Regions from separate parts of the Cupriavidus necator N-1 genome, predicted to be linked through region 2. Evidence: predicted binding sites of a transcription regulator. Region 2 holds the regulator's gene; each other region holds the start of a gene.
The links. Region 2 encodes FNR, which switches genes on or off when oxygen is low (the NO sensors DNR and NnrR bind a similar motif). Its sites were predicted from a motif close to TTGATNNNNATCAA; they were not measured.

Region 1 (5,663 bases), on a different replicon from region 2:
TTGCGCAACATCGAGAAAGATTGGAAGATGCCGCCCATCACCTGGAAACAAGCGGCCAACCAGTTCGCCATTCTCTTCGGTGACCGCTTCACCAACGCCCTACGCTGAGATTTATTTAACCGACCTCAGCACACAGAATTCCTGACACCTCCGCGGTCAGCACCTTCGGCCTGTGGCGCAAGCGCGTAGACCATGACCAGCCGGCTGTGCCTGAAACGTTGACCGCCGACACCGCCTTCATCGCGGCGGCCACACTTCACGACTACGGAAAAGGCAAGACGCTGCAGAATGCCGATGCCAACATCACGCTCGACCGTGACACGCTTGACGACATCGCCCTTGGCAAGCTGAAGCTGCGTGAACTGACAGCAAGCGGCAAGGTGACCTTCGATGGCAATCGCGGGGACAAATTCCGCTGCTCGCCCTGTTCGACAAGTTCGACTTCTGGTTCATGATTTCAGAACCATGATGGCCTGAACCTGCCGGATGATTGCATTGCCACAGCCTGTTTGGCCCGCTCCGCGAAGCGATCCGGATTCAGTGCATGGACGCGTTCGCTTCGCTGTCGATCTGTTTGCGCAAGGTCGCAAAGCGCTTCTGCACATTGGCGCCAAATAGCGGATCAGCACTGGCCGGATCGGTGGCGGCGACCTCCGCCCAGTCCGCTTCAGTCAGGAACCGGGCGGCACGCGGCATGACCTGTTTCTCCTCGGTGGAGAGATGGTTGCGGTAGTACACCAGGTACATGGCGGCGGCCGCTTCCAGTGCCGCTCGCGAGGTGACCACTTCGCTCTGGGCTTCACGCAGGCGGTCGAGCAATTCCGCGCCGACCGTGGCGATCACGCGATGTTCCTGCAGTAACCGGCTGATGATGATCCGCGTGCCCGGATCTCGTTCCACCAGCAGGGCGTAGGCGACATCCTCGCGGGGGTGGTGCACGCAATCGCCATAGCTGCGCAGGTATTGGATGATCGTGGCCATCAGGCCGTAGTCGGGCTGCTCGCCCTGATGGAAGTTGCTGACCTGCTTTTCCAGCAGGTCGAGCAGTGAGGCGAAATGGATATGGTCGCTATGCTAGGCGGCAAGCGGTGTCGGGCTCGGGGTGGAAAGCGCGGCGGAAGCTGAGGTCGGAAGCGAGGTGACGAGCGGGGTGGCCATGGCGCCCTCCTGGGAAGCTGGGCAAGCAGACCGTTGAGTCCGATACGATATCGGGACTCGCGGGGCCCTCAGTGACACAATAGTTTCCCTGCATGATTTGAGTCTGACGCAGATCAATGCAGCGCTAAGCGCTAAGCGCTAAGCGCTGATGCGGAAGTGCGCAAATGGCGGCTCGGGGGGGCTGGAGTAGGGCGCGCAAGGGCGCATTTCAGCCCGGCCGCTGGCCGTGGAATGCATCGTCCAATAGCTGCCGGATTTCCCTCTGGGCCAGCGGCCGCGGGTTCGGATACTGCGCCAGCAGCGCCAGTTCGCAGGCGCGGTCGAGATCCTTCTCGCGCATGCCAATATCGCGCAGCGCCACGGCAGCACCCAAAGAAGCAGCCAGGTCGAACACCGCCTGCGGGCCGGTGGCGTCAGGGCGGCCCAACGCGGCGGCAATCGCCGCCATCGCCTGGGGTGCCGCGGGCGCGTTGTAGGCCAGCGCGTGCGGCAGCACGATCGTGTGCGTCTCGGCATGGGGCAGGTTGTAGCTGCCGCCAAGCGTGTGGCACAGCTTATGATGCAGGCCAACAGTGGCGCTGCCCAACACGGCGCCGCAGAGCCAGGCGCCATACAGCGCATCGCTCCTGGCCGCGCGCAGTTGGGCGCTGTCCCGCTCGCCACCGGCTGTCGCGATCACCGGAAGCGCACGTCCCAACGCCGCGATGCCTTCCCGGCACATCCAGTCGCTGACGGGCGTCCGATCGCCCGCGTACAGCCCTTCGGCGGCGTGGGCAATGGCGTTGATGCCGCTGGTCACGCTCATCGCCACCGGCAGGCCGAGGGTCAGGTCGGGGTCGTAGACTACCGTCCGCGGCAGCACGCGTGCATCGCGCCCGGTACGCTTCAGGCCGCCTTCGGTCAGGCCGTAGATCGGCGTCATCTCCGAGCCGGCGTAGGTCGTCGGGACGGCAAGGATGGGCAAGTCCGATTCGAGGGCAATGGCCTTGCCAAGCCCGATGGTCGAGCCGCCGCCGATCGCCACCACGGCATCGGCGCCGAGTTCCGCCGCGCAGGACCGCGCCAGCCGCGCCTGCTCCACCGGCACGTGCATGACAGCGCCATCGAAGATGCCGGCGCAGCGCGCGCCCAGCACCTCGGCGGCGCGCTCGGCCAGGTCGCGTTGTTGGGGGGTGCAGAGCACCAGCAGCTTGCGTGCGTGCAGGGTGTCGGCTTCGGCGCCGAGCGTCGCGAGCGCGCCGGCACGGAACACAATACGCTGCGGGTGGGTCTGGTAGATAAAGGGTTGCATGATGCCAGGCACCTATTCAATGACGATATGACGCGACTTGATAAGCCGGCCCCAGCGGACGGATTCTTCCCGTATCAGCTTGTTGGCCTGGGCGCTGTCGCCGGCGATGACATCGAAGCCGCCGTCGCTGAGTACCTTGCCGATGGCCGGATCGCGCAGCGTGGCGTTGACCTCGGCGGCGAGCCTGCCGAGGACGTTTAGCGGCGTGCGCGCCGGCGCGATCATCGCCACCCACGAATAGGCCTCGAAGCCCTTGTAGGACTCCGCCACTGCCGGCACGCCCGGCAGGCGCGCGTCGCGCTGGGCGGCTGTCACGGCCAGTGCGCGCAGCTTGCCGGCCTGCACGTAGGGCATCACCAGCGGCAGGCTGGCGATCATCGAATCGACATGGCCGCCCAGCAGGTCGTTGATGGCCGGGCCGCCGCCCTTGTACGGGGTATGCGTGCCGCTGGTCCCCGCGGCTTCATGGAACAGTTCGGCCACCAGCTGGTTGGAACTGCCGGCGCCGACCGACGCGTACGACACGGTATCTGGCTTCTTCGCCGCCGCGACATAGTCCTGCAGCGTCTTGTACGGCGAGCTGGCAGGAACGACCAGCACCATCGGCGAGCGGACCATGTACGAGACGCCGGTCAGGTCCTTCTGCGAGGCGTACGGCAGTTTCGGGTAGATATGCGACTCGGTGGCGAAGCCATCGAACACCATGCCGATGGTGTAGCCGTCCGCCGCGCTGCGCGCGATCTGTGCGGTGCCGATGGTGCCGCCCGCGCCGGCGCGGTTGTCGATCATCACCGGCTGCGCCAGGCGCTTGCGCAGGCCCTCCTGGATCTGCCGCGCCACCTTGTCCACGGTGCCGCCGGCGGCATAGGGCACGATCAGCGTGACCGGCTTGGCCGGCCAGGTTTCGGCGCGGGCACTGGCGGGGGACATCGACGCGGCCGTCACCGTGACCAGCGCCGCTGCCGCCAGCCGTAGCAGCGCGAAGCGCCGGATCGTCTTTGCTGCGGTAGTCTCCATTGGGGTCTGCTCCTCTCTGTGATCGGGATGCCCGGCATGCTCCACTTTTGCTTTATTTGCTAAAAGCCGACGTGCCGGGATCGGTCACTGGATGTTAGACTGGGCCGCATCGTGCGGGAAGCCGGTTCGCCTGCGCAACGCCTTTGCGGAGATTGCAAAAATGGAGTTCAGCCGATTCGCGGAAAACCTGTCTATCTTCGTCGAAGTCGCCCAGTCAGGCAGCTTCTCGGCGGTAGCCCGCCAGCGCGGCCTGGTCGCCTCTTCGGTGGCGCGGCAAATCGATACGCTGGAGCGCGAACTGGGGGTGCCGCTGTTCACGCGCTCGACCCGGGCGCTGGTCCGCACCGATGCCGGCGAACTGCTGTTCGCGCGCGCCACGCGCATCCTGCATGAGCTGAGCGATACGCGCGATGCGGTGACGGCGCTGGAGCAGGGCGTCAGCGGACTGATCCGGGTCGCGTGCCTGCCCGCGTTCGGCCGGCGCCACGTGGTGCCGCACCTCGGCGCGCTGTACGCCCAGTATCCGCGGCTGACGGTGGAGCTGGCGCTGACCGAGCGCATCGTCGATCCCGTGGTCGAACGGTTCGATGTCGTGATCCGCGTCGGCCAGCAGGCCGACAGCTCGCTGGTTGCCCGCTGCATCTCCAGCCAGCGTTACATCATCTGCGCGACGCCTGGCTATCTGGCCCTGTATGGCCGTCCGGCGCATGCCGACGAGATCGGCAGGCACCGCCTGATCGACCGTGGCCACAGCACCAGCATGCGCGGCTGGCGTGAGCTGCTGACGCCGGCGCACGCCGCCGAGGCAACGTTTGCGCTCGAGTGTGACGACTGCGATGCGCGGCGGCTGTCCGTGCTGCAGGGCCTCGGCATTGCGCTGATGCCCGACTGGTCGGTCGGGCCGGATATCGGCGCGGGCAGGCTCGTGGAGCTGGCGCTTGACGGCTTGCTGCCACAGGTGCCCGGCGGCATCTACCTGCTGCGCGCCACCCAGCATGCCAGCGCGAAAGTGAAGGCTTTCTGCACCCACCTGACCGCCAGCATGGGCAGCCCGCCGACCTGGCAACAGGCGATGGCAGGGGAAGCCGTGCTGGCGTAAGACGGCCGGGGGGCCGGCTTTCGCGGTCTCCGCAAAATACTGTTCGGAAGACCACGTCAATGAGGCACACGAGTGATGACGTCCCGGTGTGCCGCAGGGCATAGTAGCGGGCTATCGTAGAGCGAAGCGATTGTGCCACCGGTCCGCCCCCGATATCTCCGGCCTGTTGGCAATGGCGGTGGCATTCAAGTGCGCGAACGCCGGCTGCCCCCGTCGTACGTCTGCCGAGAACATCGACGGCATTAACGTCGGACGCGATTGCAGGCTCAGGCGTTGTTGAGGATCAGATATCGTGCGACCGGTGCTCACCATATGCGCGACCGCTCGCACGGCTGCCATCGCTCGGGCGCGGCGCGACCGACATGCCGGAGTTGGCTGAGCCGCTTTCGTCCGCCGGATACTGTGGGCTCTGTCCGGAGCCGCGCAGCAATGGCCGCAGCACGGGGCCGCTGGGCGACAAGACGCCGCATGATTGGGCAGGAGATATCGCGACGGTGATCGAGCATGCCGGCCAAGCGCCCGTGGTGATCGTCGGGCACGCGCATGGCAACTGGACGCCCTCACCGTGGCGAGCGATCGGCCCTACCTGGTGCGCGCGCTGGTGTTGCTGGCGGGCCCGGCGGGAAAGGTGCCGAAGGGTGTCGACGCCGTGCCAATCCCTGCTGAAGTGCGGGCCCAGATCAAGCGTTGCGAGGATACCAGCTTACCGGATGCTTGCGCCTACACGCGGTGTTCTTCGCGCCCGGCAACGACCCTGAGCCTTGGCTGCTGGGCTGGAACACTGAACTGATGTGGTCGCTTCCGGCACCGTGTCGATCGCCAGGGCAATGCCCGCAAACGCGCGCGCATCGCCATGCTGTCATCAGCGCACCTTCCAGCGCCACGAGGCTAAGATCAAGCCATTCCTGCACGAAGTGAATTCGCAGCATCAATGCAAGAGCGGCCGTCCTACCAAAATTGCTAGCTTATATTTGTTCGATTTGGTGCGTACTATCACTTCAACAGACAGTCATCATATTGACGCTGGCCGAGCAGGATAATTTTCGAGCAAGGACTAGAAGTATTTACGCGTTCTTTTAGCTTTGCAAAATGCAGATA
Region 2 (5,663 bases):
GATCACGAAGCGGAACAGGTCTTCGCTGCTCGCCGCGGTCTTGTCCCCGCCGCCCTGGCCCTTGCGGGGCGCCTGCGGCTTGCCGCCATCCTTGCGGCGGCCCTGCTGCCGCGCGCCGGCGCCCTGCGCCTCGCCCGGCGCCGCCGCCTTGCCTGAGCGCTGGACCGGCTTGCGCTTGCGGCCGGGCTGCTCGGGCTTGTCGGTGCCTTCGGCCCTGGCCGCGCGGTCCACCTTGTCTGCTTTGCTGGTGCCCTGGCCGCCCTGGCTGCTCTGGCCGCCCTCGCCCTGCCCCGTCTTGCGCTTGCCGCGGCCGCGCTGGCCACCGCGCGCGCCGCCCGCCGCCTGGGCGGCGCCCGCTTCACCGGCATCGGCCTGGCCGCCGGCGCTGGCGCCTTCGGCGCCCTCGCCGCGGTCCTGCGTTGCCTGGCGGCGCGATGCGACCAGGTTCCTCAGCCCGCGGCGCAGCCCCTTGCGGCGGGGCGCGGCTTCGCTGCCCGATCCGGGTTCTGCGGCGCCGGTGTCGGCGGGTGCGCCCGCATTGCGGGTGTCTTGCTCAACGGAATCAGACAAGATATTCACTATCGGATGTTGCATGTTGTTCAGTTCGGCACGCGCTCGTCGTGCTCGCTCGGGTGCGGCGGGGTGCCGTTGTCCGGCAAATCGCCCCGCGCCCCGTCCGGATTGGGTGCGGCTGGTTCGATGGAAGCGGCCTCGGCGGCATCGTCGGCTGCAGCTTGCAGCGGTTGCACGTCAAAGCCATTGGCGCCTTGGTCGACCGGGTCGGTCGTCTCGGCTTCGTTCGCGACGGATGCTTGGGCCACATCCGCTGCCTGCGCGGCGGGGTCGGCAAATGCTTCCTCGTCGGCACTGGCTGCCTTGTTTGCAGCCAGGTCTTCAAAATTGATGGCCTGTTGTTCCAGCAGGGTTGCCTGCGCCTGCGCCTGGGCGTCTTCCAGCGGCGGCAGCTCATCCAGCGTACGCAGCCCAAGATCGTCCAGGAATGCCTTGGTGGTCGCATACAGCGCCGGCCTGCCCGGCACGTCGCGGTGTCCGATCACCTCGATCCAGCTGCGGTCCTCAAGCTTCTTGACCACTTCCGTGCTGACCGTTACGCCGCGGATTTCCTCGATATCGCCGCGGGTCACCGGCTGCCGGTAGGCAATGATCGCCAGTGTTTCCATCACGGCGCGCGAATATTTTGGCGGCTTTTCGGGATTCAGCCGATCGAGGTATTCACGCATTTCCGGCCGGCTCTGGAAGCGCCAGCCGCTGGCCAGGGCCACCAGTTCCACGCCGCGCGGCCGCCAGTCCTGGCGCAGTTCCTCAAGCAGCACGCGGATGGTGTCTGCGCCGACGTCGTCGTCAAACAGCCGCCGCAGGTCATTGACGCGCAACGGTTCCTGCGCGCAGATCAGCGCCGTCTCGAGGACGATCTTCGCCTCTTGGGTATTCATGTTGATGGTGTGCAGCCTGTCTTTGCACCTGCTCCCGGACGGATCCGGGGCATCGGAGATTTTGGATACAGCGGTACGAAAGCCACCGCCATCTCATTGCGCAGCTAGCCGGATACCTGCTGCATCCAAGCCGTGCACTTCCCTATCTTTGCATCGAGTTGCCGGGTCGTTCCGGCAGGAGATCGTTCGCGTGCCGTTATGGATCGGCCAGCAAACCTCTTGCGTAGCGCGCCCGCACATATCGGACGTCGCTGTCAGCGAACTGAAGGCCTCGGACGCAAGAAAAACGGGTATCGGGAGCAAGGCCGGCATCGCCAACACCGCAGTGCCAGCCGGACTTTTGAACCAGATCTTTTGAACCGGATGGACTGCGGGGACGGGACGGGCATCGAAAACCTTCCGCTTCCCCTGCCCTGAACGCGCCTTCTGGTAGGAAGGCCGCCTGGCGCTGCTCGCCCGCTGCTTACCGCGGCTCATTCTATGCCGCGCGATACCGCAATGTTGGCGATTGTATGGCATTCCCGCCCCCGCCTGCAACCATCATCCGTTGCCCGGGCGGCGCCGGCGCCTCAGAACACCAGGCAGAATCCATGCTCGGCCAGCGAATGTGGCAGCAGCACCGCTCGCGCAATGCCAAGGGCGCCGAACGCCATCACCGCCAGGCCGGCCCCCAGGCGCACGCCGGGACGTCGCGACAGCGTACGCAAGTAGCCCGCGAGGCCGGACAGCACCAGCAGATTAGGCAATGTGCCGAGCCCGAACACGCCCATCACGAGTGCGCCGGACGCCGCGTTGCCCGCCAGCAGCGCCAGCGTAAGCGCCCCATAGACCATGCCGCACGGCACCAGCCCCCACGCCAGGCCCACGCCATAACGCCGCGCCAGTCCGCTTCGCGCCCGCACAAACGCCGGCATGGCGCCTGCCAGGCCACCCAGCCGCCGCGCCACCGTTGCGCCGGCGCGCGCCGCCAGCCGCTCCAGCCAGTCGACGGTAAAAGTGTTGCCGCGCAGCAACCGCCAGCCCGACCACAGCAGCATGACGCTGCCCGCGCCGAACAGCCAGCGCTGCACCGGCAGGTAATCCTGCTTCCATGCCGAGGCACCGAGTGCGCCTAGCGCGGCACCAAGAAGCATATAGGTCGAGATCCGGCCCAAGTGCATAGTCAGCAACTCGGCCAGCCAGGCGGCGCGGCTGGGCACCAGACTGATCGTCACCGTCGCGCCGCGGCGTTGTTCCACGGCCAGCGCCACGCCGCCGCACATGGCAGCGCAGTGGACTCCGCCCAGCAAAGCGAGCAGAAAAACGCTGATCAGCACGCCAAATGTCAATTCTTACTCCCTACCGCATCACATCGCACGGTAAAATGTCCTAATCGCGCCCTCGCTGCCATTTCTAGCAGGTTCCAATTGCTCACCTCCATTCCCATTACCGAGATGTCGCCCCGCTGCTCCACCTGTGCAATGGGGCAGCTGTGCCTTCCGGTCGGCATGTCGCAGCAAGACCTCGCCAAGATGGACACGCTGGTACAGGAACGCATCCGCGTGCACAAGGGTGAAACCTTGTATCGCATGGGCGATCCGCTCACCGCGGTCTATGCCGTGCGCTTTGGCACGCTCAAGACCCACGTCACCACTGAAGACGGCCGCTCGCAGATTACCGGCTTCCACCTGCCCGGCGAAATCGTCGGTCTCGACGGGCTGGGCGAGATGCAGCATGCCTCCGATGCCGCCGCGCTGGAAGATACCGAAGTCTGCGTGGTCCGCATGAGCGAACTGCAGTCCCTCTCGGTCGACCTGCCATCGCTGCAGCAGCAGTTCCTGCGCCTGATGGGCAAGGAAATCACGCACGACCAGCTGATGCTGGTCACGCTGGGCTCGATGCGCGCCGAGGAACGCCTTGCCGCCTTCCTGATCAACCTCTCTGAGCGCCTGTCGGCGCGCGGCTATTCGGCGTCCGAGTTCGTGATGCGCATGAGCCGCGAAGAAATCGGCAGCTACCTGGGCCTGAAGCTCGAAACCGTCAGCCGCCTGTTCTCTCGCTTTGCCGAAGCCGGCCTGATCCAGATTCGCCAGCGCCACGTCAAGCTGGTGGACATCGACGGCATCAAGCAACTCTACAGCCGCTCCTGCTAAGCGGCCAAGCGCTGCCAGTGCCGCATCCGGCCATGGCAGCGCAGACCTCACGCCAGTCCGCTCATTCCAGTTCGTCGGTATCGCTGAGCCGCGTCGGCATGGTGTAGAGCGTCAGTCCGCTGGACAACGCGCAGAACACCCAGGCCATCAGGAAGCCGATGGTGTAGACCGATTCGCGGGACGCTTCGATCGGCTGGCCGAAGAAGTTCAGGTCACCGGGATCCACCACCGAAAACACCGTCGCGGTCGCAAAGCCAGCCATCAGGAACGCCGGCCAGAGTACCCACATCAGCCAGCGCAACCTCATGGCTGCCTCGCTGCGGCAGCCTTGGGCGGCGCGGCATCGGCCTTCTCCACCACCAGGCCATGGCGCGTTGCACCCTGCACCGGCATGTCCGGATGCGTGGACGCCAGCCAGATCGTCACGCCGCACGCCACCATCGCCACCAGCGGGCCGCTCATCAATAGCCACGGCCACGGCTCCTTCCACCACGGATTGCCTTGCTGACTCATCTTGCCCCCTTCATCTTGACGACTAAGTCCGCGTCTGCCCAGCTTCACAAATCGCGCGGCACGATGAAACTGGTGGATTGCCGGATTTCGGCCTGCCCCCGCTCCGTGCCTTCGCTCGTCACTGTCACGTTGATCTTGTGCGTGCCCCGCGCCGCGGCCTCGATCGGCACGCGGATCCGGATCGGCAGCAACCGGTTGGACGTCGGCGCCAACGATTCGGCCTGCTTGTCGTACTCCACCCTCAGGTTCTTCAGCTCGTCGCTGTCGGCGCGCACGCTGATCTTCATCGGCGCTTCGGTGGTGTTGATCAGCTGCAGGCGATAGACGTTCTCGATCCAGCGGCCTTCCACTTCACGGCCGAGCGCACCACGGTCGCGGATGATGTCGACCTTCAGCGGCGTGCGCAGCGCGATCGACGCCATGAAGCCGCCCAGCAGCACCACCCAGACCACGGAATAGATGATGACGCGCGGACGCAGCAGGCGCTTGCGCGATGCCGCTGCGGACAAGGCCTTGCGCATCGCGTTTTCCGAGGTATACCGGATCAGGCCGCGCGGATAGTCCATCTTGTCCATGACCTGGTTGCAGGCGTCGATGCAGGCGCCGCAGCCGATGCACTCGTACTGCAGGCCGTCGCGGATATCGATGCCTGTCGGGCACACCTGTACGCAGATGCTGCAGTTGACGCAGTCGCCAAGCCCCGCCTTGTAGTGATCGGTCTTGCGCGACCGGCTGCCGCGCGGCTCGCCGCGGCCGACGTCGTAGGTCACGACATAGGTATCGCGATCCACCATCACGCTCTGGAAGCGCGCATACGGGCACATGTACTTGCACACCTGCTCGCGCATGAAGCCCGCATTGCCCCAGGTGGCGAACGCGTAAAACAGCATCCAGAACGACTGCCACGGCCCCAGCGACAGGCTGAGCACCTCGCCGCCCAGACCGCGGATCGGCGCGAAATAGCCGATGAAGGTAAAGCCGGTCCAGAGCGCAATCAGCACCCACAGGAAGTGCTTGGTCGCCTTGAGACGGAACTTGCGCAGGCTCCACGGATCGCCATCGAGCCGGATGCGGGCGATGCGGTCGCCTTCGACCCGCCGCTCGATCCACATGAAGATCTCGGTATAGACCGTCTGCGGACAGGCATAGCCGCAGAACAGCCGCCCCGCGATCGCCGTGAACAGGAACAGCGCCAGCGCCGAGATCACCAGCAGCACCGCCAGGTAGATCACATCCTGTGGCCACAGCACCAGCCCGAAGATGTAGAACTTGCGCGCGCCAAGGTCGAACAGCACGGCCTGGCGGCCGTTCCATTGGAGCCAGGGCGTGCCGTAGTAGATCAGCTGGGTCAGGATCACCAGCCAGACCCGCCAGTTGGAGAAGGCGCCCGTCACCGAGCGCGGGTAGATCTTGCGGCGGACCTCGTAGAGCGTTTCGTCAGAGGTCTCGCCCGGCGCAGCGGCCGACCGTTGCAGGTCGGCCGCCCGGGCCATTTCTTCGGTCCCGGGTGCATTCATGGGCATGCTCTCCCGCGAGCCACCAGCGCCCGCTCACTTGAGTCGTC
Region 3 (5,663 bases), on a different replicon from region 2:
ACGCCATACCGCGGAGCTGGTCGGCCTCGGCCGCGACATCACTGAAGCGGACGTGGTGCTGGACACCCGCTATGGCGGCCCCGAATACGGCCTGCCTTCGGCGGGCACCCTGGAAGCCATCCGCCTCAGCGCCAGGCTGGAAGGCATGATGACCGACCCGGTCTATGAGGGCAAGTCCATGCAGGGCATGATCGACATGGTCCGTCGCGGCGAGTTTCCGCAAGGATCGAAAGTCCTCTTTGCTCACCTGGGCGGGGTGCCGGCGCTGAACGCCTACAGCTTCCTCTTCAAGGACGGGTGATTCCGTGCACAGTCTCGCAGCCGGGATTCCCCCGATGCCCGGCTAATTGCCGCCGGCCGCCTGCGCGCCGGCCCCAAAGCGTAGGCGCAGGCTCCGGTTGGCATCCTGCAGCGAACCGTCCGCCGCTTCCACCACGCGGTGCAGGTAGTCTTCGCTGGCGTCGAGCAACGCCCCATACAGGGTGTGGCACAAGCCGCGCGCGGTGCGGCCGGGCCAGTCTTGCGGCAGCATCGCTTCAGGCAGGTTGGGGTCGCGCAGCAGCACGCGCCGGTATTCATGCACCAGCAGCGTCCGCACGAAGAAGGCATCGGCCGGAGCAAGCCCGGCCGGCTCTTCGGCCAGCGGCGTAAAGCGGCGCAGCAGTGCCTGCCAGGCAGCGGCCACGTCGCCGAGCTTGAAGGTCTGGTGCATCAGCGCCTGCAGTGGCCGGATGGAAAACGCCTCGAGGCTGCTTGCCTCCATCACCGCCACATCGTCCTGCGCGCGCGCGGCCTGGATGATTTCGCGCAGCGAGGCGAGGTCCGCATTGGGGTGGGCCATCACCCCTGGCGCAATGGCGCCGAAGCCCTCCCACAGCAATTCCCGCTTCAGCTTCTGCCGGACCGTGGCGCGTACGTCACCGCGCACCATCACCAGGGTCCAGCGGCCGTCCCATTCGGATGCCTCACCGGCGTAGATGCGCTTGCCGGCGTGCAGTACACGCTGCAAACCGGCGTCAGACAGCCCGTAGTAGCTGCGCCGCCCGATCCTGGTAGCGGCCAGCCAGTCGTCGGCGGTAAGGCGGAAGGTGGCGGTTCGCACCAGCCGGTCATTGATGCCAAACGGCGCCGCCAGCCGGATCAGGCTGCCCAGCCAGATGGCCTGGGGCCGCGGCGCCACCACATCGCCGAACAAGGTCACCAGCATGGAATTGGCGCCCAGCTTCAGCCCGCGTGCCAACCGCGCCACGCGCGGAGAAACCGGATCGGTGCCTGACGTCGCCATTGGCCTGCCCCTTTAAGTGATACACAAACGCCGATTGATTGAATCAAATTGTATCACTACCATCCGTTGCAACTGATGATGTTGATGCAGGTCAAGACCCCGATTCAGAGCAACCAAGAGCGGAGCAAAGGATGTACGCACAGCTGGTGGAGACAGGAGCGACGAGGCTTCGCGCCATGGAAGAAATGGAGCCGCAGGAACGCGAGTTCCAGGCGCGCGTGGATGCCGGGATCAAGATCGAGGCCAAGGACTGGATGCCCGAGGCCTATCGCAAGACCCTGGTCCGCCAGATCTCACAGCATGCGCATTCGGAAATCGTGGGCCAGCTGCCGGAAGGCAACTGGGTCACCCGCGCGCCGACGCTAGAGCGCAAGGCAGTCTTGCTGGCCAAGATCCAGGATGAGGCCGGCCATGGCCTGTATCTCTACAGCGCGGCCGAGACGCTGGGCGTGTCGCGCGACCAGATGCTGGGCGACCTGCACACCGGCAAGGCCAAGTATTCCAGCATCTTCAACTACCCGACGCTGAGCTGGGCCGATATCGGCATGATCGGCTGGCTGGTCGACGGCTCGGCCATCATCAACCAGGTGCCGCTGTGCCGCTGCTCGTTTGGCCCGTATGCGCGCGCCATGGTGCGCGTGTGCAAGGAAGAGTCGTTCCACCAGCGCCAGGGCTACGACATCCTGCTGTCGTTGTGCAACGGCACGCCCGAGCAGAAGCAGATGGCGCAGGACGCGCTGAACCGCTGGTGGTGGCCGGCGTTGATGATGTTCGGCCCGTCCGACGGCGATTCGCCCAACAGCGCGCAATCCATGCAATGGCGCATCAAGCTGTTCTCCAACGACGAGCTGCGCCAGAAGATGGTCGACCAGACCGTGCCGCAGGCCGAGTACCTGGGTTTGGTCATTCCCGATCCCGAGCTGAAGTGGAACGAGGAGCGCGGCCACTATGACTTCGGCGAGATCGACTGGTCCGAGTTCTACAACGTCATCCAGGGCAACGGCCCGTGCAACCGCGACCGCCTGCGCACCCGCGTCAAGGCCTGGGAAGAGGGCGCGTGGTTCCGCGATGCCCTGGTGACCCACGCCGACAAGCAGGCGCAGCGGGCCGCCGCCTGACACCGCGGCGCGCGGCGCCGCCATCCATCCAACGCAATGACACAGGAGGTTGCCATGAAAGAGTGGCCGCTTTGGGAGATCTTTATCCGCAGCCAGCACGGCCTGGCCCACAAGCACGTGGGCAGCCTGCACGCGCCGGACGGCGAAATGGCGATCAATAACGCGCGCGACGTCTACACGCGCCGCAACGAAGGCGTCAGCGTCTGGGTGGTGAAGGCCGGCGACGTGGTCGCCAGCAGCCCCGGCGACAAGGGCCCGCTGTTCGAGCCGGCCAACAGCAAGGTCTACCGCCACCCGACGTTCTTCCCGATGCCGGAAGCCGTCAAGCACATCTGATACGGCCCGCATGATGGACAACCACAAGCTCGAATACCTGCTGCGCCTCGGCGATTCCACGCTAGTCCTCGGCCAGCGCCTGTCGGAATGGTGCGGCCGCGGCCCGGCGCTGGAAGAGGACATCGCGCTGACCAATGTCGCGCTCGACCTGATCGGCCAGACCCGGCTGTGGCTGGGCTACGCCGCGGAAGTGGAGGGCGCCGGCCGCACCGCCGACCAGCTGGCCTACCTGCGCGACGCGCACCAGTTCCGCAACCTGCTGCTTGCGGAGCAGCCTAACGGCAGCTATGCCGATACGCTGGCGCGGCAGTTCCTGTTCGACACCTGGCACTACTTCCTGCTCGACGGGCTGCAGCGCTCGACCGATGCTCGCATCGCGGAGATCGCCGCCAAGTCGCTCAAGGAAGTGACCTATCACGTGCGCCGCAGCGCCGACCTGGTGGTGCGCCTGGGCGACGGCAGCGAAGAGAGCCACCGCCGCATGCAGGATGCCTTCGACGACCTGTGGATGTTCAGCGGTGAGCTGTTCGAGTCCGACGCGGGCGACGCCGCGCTGGTGCAGGACGGCGTGGTGCCCGACCCCGCATCACTGGCCGAACCGTGGCAGCGCCACGTGGCCGCAGTGCTGGAAGAAGCCACGCTGCAATTGCCTGCCGGGACGTGGTCGCAGAGCGGCGGCCGCCACGGCCGCCATACCGAACACCTCGGCTACCTGCTGGCCGAAATGCAATTCCTGCAGCGCGCCTATCCGGGCGCCAGCTGGTGAACGCCATGACTGCGCAAGCCATCGCACGCCCGGCCATCGGGCAGGTCTGGACCTGGCTCGATACGGTGCCCGATCCCGAGATCCCGGTGATCTCGGTGGTGGATCTGGGCATCGTGCGCGACGTGGCATGGGAGGACGACGCCTGCATCGTCACCATCACCCCGACGTACTCCGGCTGCCCGGCCATGACCGTGATCCGGGAGGAGATCGAGCGCACGCTGGCCGCGCAGGGCATCGCCAGCGTGCGCGTGCGGACGCAGCTGGCGCCGGCCTGGACCACCGACTGGATGACGCCGCGCGGCAAGGCCAGCCTGGGCGGCTACGGCATTGCGCCGCCGGCCCAGCAGGTGATCGACATCAGCGGCATCAGCCGCAAGGTGGCGCCTGCGCTGGTGGTGGCCTGCCCGCACTGCGGCTCGCGGCACACGCGGCTGGTCAGCCAGTTCGGCTCGACCGCCTGCAAGGCCCTGTACCGCTGCGGCGACTGCAAGGAACCGTTCGATTACTTCAAGGCGCACTGAACCTGACCGGGGTAGTGAGATGAGCAAATTCCATGAACTGACCGTGGCCTCGGTCACCCGCGAAACCCGCGATGCCGTGGCCGTGACCTTTGCCGTGCCGGATGAACTGGCCGACACCTACCGATACATCCAGGGCCAGCACCTGACGCTGCGCACCGGCATCGGCGGCGAGGACGTGCGCCGCTCGTACTCGATCTGCTCGGCGGTGCAGGACGCGCAGCTGCGCGTGGCGATCAAGCGCGTCGACGGCGGCCTGTTCTCGAACTGGGCCAACGAACAGCTGCAGCCCGGCATGAAGCTGGAGGTGATGCCGCCATCCGGCCACTTCCACGTGCCGCTGTCTGCCGCGCAAGCGAGGCACTACGTGGCATTTGCCGCCGGCAGCGGCATCACGCCGATGCTGTCGATCATCAAGACCACGCTACAGGCCGAGCCGGAAAGCCGCTTCACGCTGTTCTACGGCAACCGCGCCTCGTCTTCCGTGTTGTTCAAGGAAGAGCTGGAAGACCTGAAGGACACCTACCTGCAGCGCTTCAACCTGGTGTTCGTGCTCAGCCGCGAGCAGCTGGATATCGACCTCTTCAACGGCCGCATCGACGGCGAGAAGGTCAATGCCTTGCTCAAGCACTGGGTCAAGCCGCAGGACATCGACATCGCCTTTATCTGCGGCCCGCATTCGATGATGGAGGAGGTGTCGCAGGCGCTGCTCGACAACGGCGTGGACAAGGCCCGCATCAAGCGCGAGCTGTTTGCCACCAGCATCCCCTCGGCACGCCCGGCCGCGCATGCGCACAAGCAGGTGGGTCAGCAGCAGTGCGAGGTGACGGTGATCCAGGACGGCCGCACGCGTTCCTTCACGCTGGAGAAGAACAAGGAGACGGTGCTGGATGCCGCGCTGGCGCAAGGCATCGAGCTGCCTTACTCATGCAAGGGCGGGGTCTGCTCGACCTGCCGCTGCAAGCGCATCGAAGGCGAGGTCGACATGGACGTCAACTTTGCGCTGGAGGACTACGAAGTCGCGCGCGGCTTCATCCTCAGCTGCCAGAGCTACGCCGTCAGCGACAAGCTGGTGATCGACTTCGACCAGGAAACCTGAGGCGTTTCCTGCTGCCGTCCCGACCCATACACAAATCATTCTGCCCCCGGAGCAAGCCGTGTCCCATCTGTTTTTTGAACGCCACCAGGCGCTGCTGGAACAAGCCACCCAAGCCATTGCCGAGCGCGGCTACTGGAGCCCGTTCACCGAAATGCCGAGCCCCAGGGTCTATGGCGAAACCGCCAACGCCGACGGCAAGGCTGCGTTTGAGGCCCGCCTGAACCGCCCGTTCGCGCTGTCGCAGCCGGGCACCGTCGGCCAAGCGGGCAAGGAAGTCTCGCCCTACGGCGCGGAACTGGGCATCACCTATCCGAAGCCCGACCTCGACCAGCTCTTTGCCGGCGTGGCCGAAGGCATGCCGGCCTGGCGCAAGGCCGGGCCGGAAGCCTGGGTCGGCGTGTCGCTGGAAATCCTGCAGCGCCTGAACCGCCGCAGCTTCGAGATTGCCTACGCAGTGATGCACACCACCGGCCAGGCCTTCATGATGGCCTTCCAGGCCGGCGGCCCGCACGCGCAGGACCGCGGGCTGGAAGCCGTTGCC

Region 1: a site for FNR is predicted at 1,262-1,275, ahead of CNE_RS31580 (hemerythrin domain-containing protein). Genes of this name have one in related genera too.
Region 3: a site for FNR is predicted at 1,367-1,380, ahead of paaA (1,2-phenylacetyl-CoA epoxidase subunit PaaA). Genes of this name have one in related genera too.

What each region holds. Positions count from the first base shown of each region.
Region 1 is NC_015727.1:307,204-312,866, forward strand. It holds gene CNE_RS31570 (IS256 family transposase) at 1-108, shown strand, start outside; gene CNE_RS31575 (alkyl sulfatase C-terminal domain-containing protein) at 207-455, shown strand; gene CNE_RS31580 (hemerythrin domain-containing protein) at 538-1,062, opposite strand; gene CNE_RS31585 (maleylacetate reductase) at 1,367-2,449, opposite strand; gene CNE_RS31590 (tripartite tricarboxylate transporter substrate binding protein) at 2,462-3,466, opposite strand; gene CNE_RS31595 (LysR family transcriptional regulator) at 3,627-4,565, shown strand.
Region 2 is NC_015726.1:2,291,195-2,296,857, forward strand. It holds gene rluB (23S rRNA pseudouridine(2605) synthase RluB) at 1-594, opposite strand, end outside; gene scpB (SMC-Scp complex subunit ScpB) at 600-1,454, opposite strand; gene CNE_RS10800 (sulfite exporter TauE/SafE family protein) at 2,024-2,782, opposite strand; gene fnr (fumarate/nitrate reduction transcriptional regulator Fnr) at 2,861-3,586, shown strand; gene CNE_RS10810 (hypothetical protein) at 3,648-3,893, opposite strand; gene CNE_RS10815 (membrane protein) at 3,890-4,099, opposite strand; gene ccoG (cytochrome c oxidase accessory protein CcoG) at 4,144-5,616, opposite strand.
Region 3 is NC_015723.1:1,396,740-1,402,402, reverse strand. It holds gene CNE_RS24530 (1-aminocyclopropane-1-carboxylate deaminase) at 1-301, shown strand, start outside; gene paaX (phenylacetic acid degradation operon negative regulatory protein PaaX) at 344-1,285, opposite strand; gene paaA (1,2-phenylacetyl-CoA epoxidase subunit PaaA) at 1,417-2,403, shown strand; gene paaB (1,2-phenylacetyl-CoA epoxidase subunit PaaB) at 2,458-2,739, shown strand; gene paaC (1,2-phenylacetyl-CoA epoxidase subunit PaaC) at 2,750-3,505, shown strand; gene paaD (1,2-phenylacetyl-CoA epoxidase subunit PaaD) at 3,511-4,026, shown strand; gene paaE (1,2-phenylacetyl-CoA epoxidase subunit PaaE) at 4,046-5,122, shown strand; gene paaN (phenylacetic acid degradation protein PaaN) at 5,181-5,663, shown strand, end outside.